One region of the Modestobacter lacusdianchii genome, then DNA from elsewhere that is predicted to be linked to it. Evidence: predicted binding sites of a transcription regulator. Region 1 holds the regulator's gene; the other holds the start of a gene.

The links. Region 1 encodes LexA, which represses DNA repair genes until DNA is damaged. Its sites were predicted from a motif close to TCGAACANNTGTTCGA; they were not measured.
Region 2: the regulator LexA is predicted to act here: its motif matches at 1,535-1,550, upstream of ACJTNH_RS15005 (DUF222 domain-containing protein).

Annotation. Positions count from the first base shown of each region.
Region 1 is NZ_JBJJTJ010000003.1:150,726-155,135, forward strand. It holds gene nrdR (transcriptional regulator NrdR) at 1-460, opposite strand, end outside; gene ACJTNH_RS03325 (LysM peptidoglycan-binding domain-containing protein) at 741-1,319, opposite strand; gene lexA (transcriptional repressor LexA) at 1,625-2,425, shown strand; gene ACJTNH_RS03335 (enoyl-CoA hydratase/isomerase family protein) at 2,484-3,272, opposite strand; gene ACJTNH_RS03340 (ABC transporter permease) at 3,269-4,410, opposite strand, start outside.
Region 2 is NZ_JBJJTJ010000021.1:43,588-47,997, forward strand. It holds gene ACJTNH_RS14995 (alpha/beta hydrolase) at 1-260, shown strand, start outside; gene ACJTNH_RS15000 (MBL fold metallo-hydrolase) at 257-1,045, shown strand; gene ACJTNH_RS15005 (DUF222 domain-containing protein) at 1,568-2,773, shown strand; gene ACJTNH_RS15010 (AAA domain-containing protein) at 2,833-4,410, opposite strand, start outside.

The sequences.
Region 1 (4,410 bases):
GGCCGGTGGCCCCGTAGCGGAGCCGCCGGAGCTCGGCGATCTCCTTCTCGAAGTCGGCCGCGGAGCTGAAGGACCGGTACACGCTGGCGAACCGGAGGTAGGCCACCTCGTCGAGGTAGCGGAGCGGGCCCAGGATGGCCAGGCCGACCTCGTTGCTCGGCACCTCGGCGGACCCCGTGGCCCGCACGGCGTCCTCGACCTTGGCGGCGAGGACGGCCAGCTGAGCCTCGTCGACGGGCCGGCCCTGACAGGCCCGGCGCACCCCGGCGATGACCTTGTTGCGGTCGAAGGGCTCGCTGACGCCGCTGCGCTTGACGACGGCGAGCACCGGCTCCTCCACGGTGGTGAACCGGCGGCCGCAGACCGGGCAGGACCGACGACGACGGGTGGTCGCCCCCTCGTCGGTCTCCCGCGAGTCGACGACCCGACTGTCAGGGCTGTGGCAGAAGGGACAGCGCACCGGGCACCTCCTCGATCGGCGGGCCGCGAGAGCGACCGTCCGACGCTCCCTGTGGACCGACCGGGGGACATCCGGTGGATGTCCTGGGACTGACCTGGGGAAGCGCCTGTGGATGAGAACTACATCTCTGTCACACAAGATGTTGGGGTCAGGTTAGCTCCCGACCCCTACAGGTACGCAACCCCGGGGCGGCGTGTCGTCTTCCTCCGTCGCGTCCGCCCCGTCCGCACCAGGCGTGGAGCGCCACTGCCACCCAGCCCTGAGGCCACTGCCGGGCAGGTCAGGGCAGCTCCAGCTCCGCACCGGGCAGCAGGTCGACGCTGTCGAGCCCGTTGAGCTCCACGATCGCGTCGACCACCGCCCGCGGGTCCTCCTCCGGCGCGACCTCCCGGGCGATGGACCACAACGTGTCCCCCGACTGGACGACGACGGTCGAGGAACCGGCCAGCCGGAGGCCGCCGTCCCGGTCACCGAGCTCGACGACGACCACGGTGGCCGCAGCGATCGACAGACCGATGGCGACCGACAGCCCGGCGGCCACCCGCCGGCCACGGTCGGTCAGCCGCAGTGGCGCCGGACCGAGGTCGTACGGCGGCCACTCCCCCGCGACCCTGCCGGTGGCGGACCCGTCGCGCCCGCACCCGCCCCGCACCGGACGGGCCGCGGCGACCCCGTCGACCCGGACGGGTCGACCACCCGGCCTGGCCGGGTCGCGCCGGGCGACGGCCGGCGCGACGGACTGGGCACCCCGGACCCCGACGGCACGGGCCGGCGCCGGGCGGGCCGAGGCCGGCCGGACCGGACCCGGGCGGGACGACGCCGGGGTGGAGGCGGTGAGGCTGCGCTGCGGGCTGACCATCGGGACGCTCCTGCTGTCTGACTGTGCCGGACGGGACGACGACCGAGGGACCGGGCGACCAGGTGGTGCACTCGAACGCCTGTTCGACTCGAACGTCTGTGCGATGTCTACCGCACGGCAGTGACAGATCCACCCCTCGACACCGGATTTCTTCGAACACCTGTTTGAACTACACCGGTGCAACCCGCTACGGTGCACCTGCGATCGACACGGGGCCGCCCTGCCCGGCCACCGGCCCGGCGGCCGGGCGCCCCGGTCGACAGGCACCCGGAGACGCTGCCCCGGCAGCCGGACGAGGAGGACACATGGCGGCCGACGGCCCGACAGCAGACGGCGGCGCGAGCTCCTCCCGGCGCACGCGCGCCACGGACGACGACGCCGTCGCGGGTGGTGGCGCGGCGGTCCGCGAGTTCCCCGACCGCGGCGAGGCCGGCGACGGCCTGACCCAGCGGCAGCGCCGGGTGCTCGAGGTCATCCGCGACTCCATCGAGCGGCGCGGCTACCCGCCCTCGGTCCGGGAGATCGGCGAGGCCGTCGGCCTGTCCTCGGCCTCGTCGGTGGCCCACCAGCTGTCGGTGCTGCAGCGCAAGGGCTGGCTGCGGCGCGACCCGAACCGGCCCCGCGCGCTCGACGTCCGGCTGCCCGGCGACACCCCCGGGGCGCCCGCCGCCGACCCGGCCGCGCTGGCCGGCGCCGGGGCCGGCAGCGGCCTCGACGAGGCCGCCACCCCCCGCCCCACGTACGTGCCGCTGGTCGGCCGGATCGCCGCCGGTGGTCCGGTCCTGGCGGAGCAGGCCGTGGAGGACGTGTTCCCGCTGCCGCGGGAGCTGGTCGGCGAGGGCACCCTCTTCATGCTGAAGGTGGCCGGCGACTCGATGGTCGACGCGGCGATCTGCGACGGCGACTGGGTCGTCGTCCGCCAGCAGCCGACCGCGGAGAACGGCGAGATCGTCGCGGCCATGATCGACGGCGAGGCGACGGTGAAGACCTACAAGCGCCGCGACGGGCACGTGTGGCTGCTGCCGCACAACGACGCCTACGAGCCGATCCCCGGCGACGACGCCACCGTGCTGGGCCGCGTGGTCACGGTGCTCCGCCGGGTTTGACCCACCTGTCGACAGCCGGCGACCCCGCGGGGTCGCCGGCCGTCTCGGGGAATGCCGTTCAGCGCCGCTGGTAGTCCCCGTCCCGCTTCTCGAAGAACGCCCGGAGCGCCTCCTGGTGGTCCTCGGTCCGGAACATCTCCAGGAAGCGCTGGGTCTGCAGCGCCTGCCCCTGAGCGAAGTCCATCTCGAACGCGCCGGTGACCGCCTGCTTGGTGACCTCGACCGACAGCGGAGCCCGGGTGGCGATCCGCTGGGCCTTGGCGAGCGCGGCGTCCATCAGGTCGGCCGGCTCGTGCACCTCGGTCACCAGCCCCCAGTTCAGCGCCTGCTGGGCGGTGTACCGGGCCCCGGTCAGCAGGATCTCCTTCGCCGGCCCTAGCCCCACGACGCGCGGCAGCCGCCAGAAGCTCACGATGAGCCCGACGTTGACGCCGGCCGCGACGAAGAAGGCGTCCGTGGAGGCGATCCTGATGTCGCAGCAGAGGGCGAACTCCAGTCCCCCGCCGATCGTCGGGCCGTTGATGGCGGCGACGACCGGCGTCCGGAAGTGCTGCACGCCGTTGAGCACCCGGCCGAACTCGGCCAGATAGTCGGTGAGCTGCTCGTCGGTCATCGACTGGTCCTCACCGAGGTGGGCGCCCGCGGTGAACGCCCGCCCCTCGCCGGTGATCACCAGGCAGCGGACCTGCTCGTCGGCGTCGAGGACGTCCAGCGCCCTCATGAACGACCGCCGGCTCTCCCAGCTGAACGTGTTCGACGGCGGACTGTCCAGCGTCAGGACGGCGATGTGCGGGGTCTCGTAGCGCAGCTGAACCCCGGGGCCCACGTCGGTCGTGGTCACGGTCATGCGTTCTCCTCCGAGAGTGCGGGGGTGCGGGACGGAGCGGGGCGACGGCGCCGGACGGACTCACCCGGTCGGCGGTCGAGCAGGCGCATGGCGATGACCGCCACGACGATGTTGATCAGCAGGATGACCACCGACAGGGCGCCCACCCGCTGGTACAGCGACTCGTTGGACAGGTTGTAGAGGACGGTGGCGATGGTGGGGTTGGCGCCGGTGTAGAGGAACACCGACATCTCCAGCTCCCGGAAGAGCAGGACGAAGTTGAGCAGCCCGGCCGCCAGCAACGAGGGGCGCAGCAGCGGGACGGTGATCCTCCGCCAGGTACGGGCCCACGAGGCGCCCAGGCTCCTCGAGGCCTCCTCGACCTCGGCGCCGATCTGCCCCATCCCCGCGTGCACGTAGGCGAAGGTGAGCGGCAGCGCGCTGCCCGCGTAGGCGATGAGCAGGATCGACATCGACCCGCCCAGCCCGAACGGCGGGGCGGCGTACGCGATGATCAGCCCGATCCCCAGGACGGCGCCGGGGAAGGCGAGCGGCGCGGCCATCGCCGGCGCGATCACTGCGTTGCTGCGGGCCCGGGTCCGGTGCACCAGCCAGGAGGCCAGCAGCGCGAGAGCGAGGGCGATCACCGTCGCCGCGAGGGCGAGGAGGAGGCTGTTGCCCATCGCCGCGGTGATCAGTGGCTGGCTGAACACCTGCTCGTAGTTGCCGGTCAGGGTGAAGTTGTCCGCCCCGAACGGCCGGCCCAGCGCCTCCCGGAACGACGTCGCCAGCAGGATGCCGAACGGCAGCACGATGCTGAGGACGACGACCAGCGAGCAGAAGGCCAGCCCGGCGGCCCGCGCCGCCGGCCCGAGGCGGGTGACTTCCTGACGCCCCGGCTTGCCACCGATCACGGTGAACTTCCGGCCGCCGACCAGGCGCCGCTGGACCAGCAGCAGCGCGGCGATGATCACCAGGATCGGCACCGAGATGACCGCCGCGGCCTCGATCCGGGGCGGGAACTGCATGAGGCTCAGCAGCACGGTCGGGATGGTCTGGAAGCCGGTGGGCGCCCCGAGGATGGCGACCGGGCCGAAGATGACCGCAGCGCTGACGAAGACCAGGATCGAACCCGCGATCAGGGCCGGGGCGATCACGG
Region 2 (4,410 bases), on a different contig from region 1:
CCCACGTCGACTACCGCAACCCCGCGCGTCCGCCGCTGCTGTTCGTCTCCGGCGGCGAGGACCACATCATGCCGCCGTCCGTGCAGCGCTCCAACGCCGCGCACTACAAGGGCGACACCGTCACCGAGCACCGCGAGTACCCGGGCTACGCCCACCTGCTGCCGGCCCAGCCCGGCTGGCAGCAGATCGCCGACGAGGTGCTCGACTGGGCGCTGGCGCACGCGAGCGGGGCGCGCACGATGGCCACCGGGGCGCAGTGAGGCTGACCCACGTCGGCGGCCCCACCCTGCTGGTCGAGGTCGACGGCTGGCGGCTGCTCACCGACCCGACCTTCGACCCGCCGGGTCGCCGTTACCGGTTCGGCTGGGGCACGAGTTCGCGGAAGGTGACCGGGCCGGCCGTTCCGGCGGGCGAGCTGGGGGCCGTGGACGCCGTCCTGCTCACCCACGACCACCACGCCGACAACCTGGACGACGCCGGTCGGGCCCTGCTCCCCTCGGTGCCGGTCGTGGTGACGACCGCCTCCGGTGCCGCGCGGCTGGGTGGTGGCGCGCGGGGCCTGCGGCCCGGCGAGGCGACGGTGCTGACCGGGCCTGGCCGGCCGTCGTTGGAGGTGGTGGCGACGCCGGCCCGGCACGGACCGCCGCTGAGCCGGCCGGTCGCCGGGGACGTCGTCGGGTTCCTGGTGCGCCCGGCCGGTCAGGACGACGGCGGCCTCTGGATCACCGGGGACACCGTGCTGTTCCGCGGGCTGCGGGAGGTGGCGCAGCGGCTCCGGGTGGACACCGCGGTGCTGCACCTCGGCGGCGTGCGCTTCCCGGTCACCGGTCCGCTGCGGTACTCGATGACCGGCCGGCAGGCGGTGCGACTGTGCGGGCTGCTCGACGCCGGCACCGTCGTGCCGGTGCACTACGAGGGCTGGAGTCACTTCGTGCAGGGCCGCGCCGGGGTCGAGCGTGCGCTGGCGGGGGCGCCGGACGAGGTGCGGCAGCGGGTCCGGTGGCTGCCGATGGGGGAGGCGGTCGACCTGGCGGCGCAGGGCTGAGCCGGCCGTCGGTGCCAGGTCCGGCGCCGGCTGCTCCCGCTCGCCGAGGCGATCAGTGGCGCCCGACCCGCTCTGGGTCGTGCGCTCGCTGAGCCGATGGGCGGCGCCGAGACCCGGCCCGGGCCTCCTGGGTGGACGGCGGGCGATCTGGCCCGGGTCCCCCGGAGAGCCGGTGGGCAGTCGGCGCTCGACCCTGGCCGAGGATCCGGCGTCGCCGCAGGGCGCTCCGGCGCTCGACCCTGGCCGAGGAACCGGCGCCGCCGTAGGGCGTCTGACGAGTTGTGGTCGGGCTGCTGGGCGGTCCGATCACTTCGGACGCCGTGCTGGTGGGCGGGCGTCACCTGCCTGGCCGACGGCGGCGGGTCGCGAGCACGTGCTCGGAGGTGCGCCGACGTCCCGATCGGCTCTTGTCAAGCCGTGAGTCACATCTGTGGACAGGGCTTTGACCTGCGGATTCGGGTTGTTCGGCGGTTCCCCAGCCGGTATTCTTCGCACACACGTTCGAACCGGTCGGGAGGTGTCGTGAGCGAGTTGATGTCGGCTCTGGACGCCCTGGCGACCGATGACCTGCACGGTCTGAGTGACGGTGGGGTGTTGGACCGGACGGCGTTGCTGGTGGCGGTGCAGAACCGGGTGGCGGCGGAGTTGACCCGCACGGTGCGGCACGGGGAGACCACGCAGGCCGCTGAGCACGATGGGTTGAAGTCGATGCGGTCGTGGCTGATCGGGCACGCGCGGCTCTCGGCGGCAGAGGCGTCGCGGGTGGTGCGGTCGGGGCGGGCGTTGGAGCACTTCCCGGCGCTGGCGGCGGGGTTCGCCGAGGGTGCGGTGACGGCGGCACAGATGGACGTCGTGGCGTCGGCGGTGGGTGAGCCGGAGCGAGCGCGGGCGGCCGAGCAGGACGTGGACCTGGGTGCGTTCGATCGGGTGTGGGCGCAGGTGGCGGTGGGGTCACCGCACCAGTCGCTGGCGGTGGCGGTGCGGGCCTTCGAGGACGCGTTGGACCCCGACGGCATCGAGCCCGATCCGACTGAGGGCAGGCGGCTGACGATCGCCAAGCACGCTGACGGCAGCATCACGGGTCGGTTCGATCTTGACGCGGTGGGTGGGGAGAAGGTGCAGGCGGCGATCGAGTCGATCGTGCAGGCCGGCCGCCCCAAGGGGGACACCCGGACCCGGGCGCAGCAGAACGCCGATGCGCTCGTGCAGTTGTGTGACAACCAGCTGGCCTCGGGCGGTCTGCCGACGTTGCGCACGGTGAAGCCGCACGTGGTGCTGCAGCTGAGCCTGGACGATGCGGTCGACCCGGCCACTGGCCCGGGTGCTGCGCGCACCGGGTTCGGGGCCAGCATCTCCGCCGCCCGGGCCCGGTGGCTGGCCTGCGACGGCAGCATCTCCCGGATCGTGATGGGCCCCGACGGTGTGCCGCTGGACCTGGGGCGGGACCACCGGGTGGTCACCCCGGGCCTGCGCAAGGCCGTCGAGCGCCGTGACAAGAGCTGCGTGTTCGCCGGCTGCGGCGCCCCATCGTGGTGGTGCGACGTGCACCACCTCATCCACTGGCTGCACGGCGGCGAGACGTCGCTGGAGAACTCAGCGCTTCTCTGCGAACGGCACCACACCAAGGTCCACCACGGGTTCCGGGTCGAACGAGATCCCGGTGGGCGATGGCGCACCTGGCGACCCGACGGCACCGAGATCCTGATCGGACCACCGCTGCTCGTGTGATCGCGGGCAGCTGTCCTCGCCACCCGAGCCCTGCTGGCTCGGGTGGTGAGAGCCGTGGGTCAGCCGACGACGGGCTCGTCCACGGCTGCCCGCGGTTCGGGCACGCTGCTGGTCTCGCTGCGGCCGGCCAGGTCGGCGAGATCACCCGCGTCCTCCGGGTCAGCCGCCGCACGCGCCGGGCTGACGCCACCGACGCCGAAGAGGCCGAACCCAGCCGTGGCGGCCGGTTCGCGGGAGGCCGGGGCATCGGGCGAGGTGTGGTCCTCACGGACATGCGGGAGCGCATCGACGAGGGCCGGAGGCGCCGCAGCCACGGGGACCTGGGGGAGCCCGGCCACCGGGACCACCAGCTCACCCGGTGCCGCGTCGTCCGTCACCGCGGTGAGCAGCTGGCCCGAGCCGCCACGGGTGATCCGGTCCGCCCGCACCGCCTGGGCCAGTGCCGTCTCCAGGTGGGGCATCAGCACCGGGTGCCGGCGGCGGTGACCGAACACCGCCAGCGTCTGGGAGAACAGCTCGTCGCGGGTCAGCCCGGCCGCCGACCGGCACAGCGCCACCATCGCGTTGGCGACCTCCTGCGGCGGCACGTGCTCCAGGGCTCGCTCGGTGCTCGCCGTCTGCCGGCGGAACGCGGTCCACGACGCCTGGTCCACCGACGCCGGCCACAGGAACTCCGCATCACCCCCCGGCAGCAGCGCCAGGATCGACTCGATCCGGGCGGCGTTCACCCGCGGCACCCCGCAGGCCGCCGCGGTCACCCGAGCCAGCCGTTCCCGGTGGACCGGCCCCTCCGCCGCCACCCCCGCGGTCAGCAGCCGGCGCACCAGCCGCGCGGCCTCCGGGTTCGCCAGCTGCCGCAGCGTCGTCGGCTCACCCACCGGCTTCGGCGTCCACGGCCGGAACAGCTCCTCGCCCGGCAGCCGCGCCGGCGTCACGACCGGCAGCGCCGCGACCCGCACCGGCTCACCCACCGGCCCGTCGTCCTCGTCGTCGAGGTCCAGGGGCTCGGCGATCGGCTCGGCCACCGGCGTGACCGGCACCTCCAGCGGCTTCAGCAGCGGCACCGGCGGGTGGGCGCCGGCCACGGCAGCGACCAGCCGGTCGAGCACCGCCTCGCGCTCGGCCAGCCACTCGGACAGCCACACCCGCTGCACCGCCGGCCACCCGCGCGCCGTCTCCAGCTCCAGGTACGTCAGCTCGCGGTCGACCGGGTGCTGCGCCGCCCACGCCGCGCCGTCGAGCAGCACCGCCAGCAGCGGCTGCTCCGGCGCATCCGCCCGGGCCACCGTCAGGTCGACCGTGGACGACGACGGGCCGACGTCCGTCCGCGCCACCAGACCGCGGTCGCGCAGCGCAGCGGCGACGTCCTCCCGGTACGGGTCCGGTGCCGGCGCCTGCCCGCCGGCCCAGGGCAGCGCCGCCGAGCCGTGTTCGGCGAGGTCCAGGTGGGCGCGCAGCCGGCGCACGCCCGGTTGCCCGGTGACCTCCGGCCGCAGCAGCTCGGGGGTGAACGAAGCGAACAGCACCAGCTGCCGGCGCGCCCGGGTCATCGCCACGGTCAGCCGGCGCTCGCCACCGGCCCGGCTCAGCGGGCCGAGGTCCAGCGGCAGCCGCCCGTGCTCGTCGTCCGAGCAGGC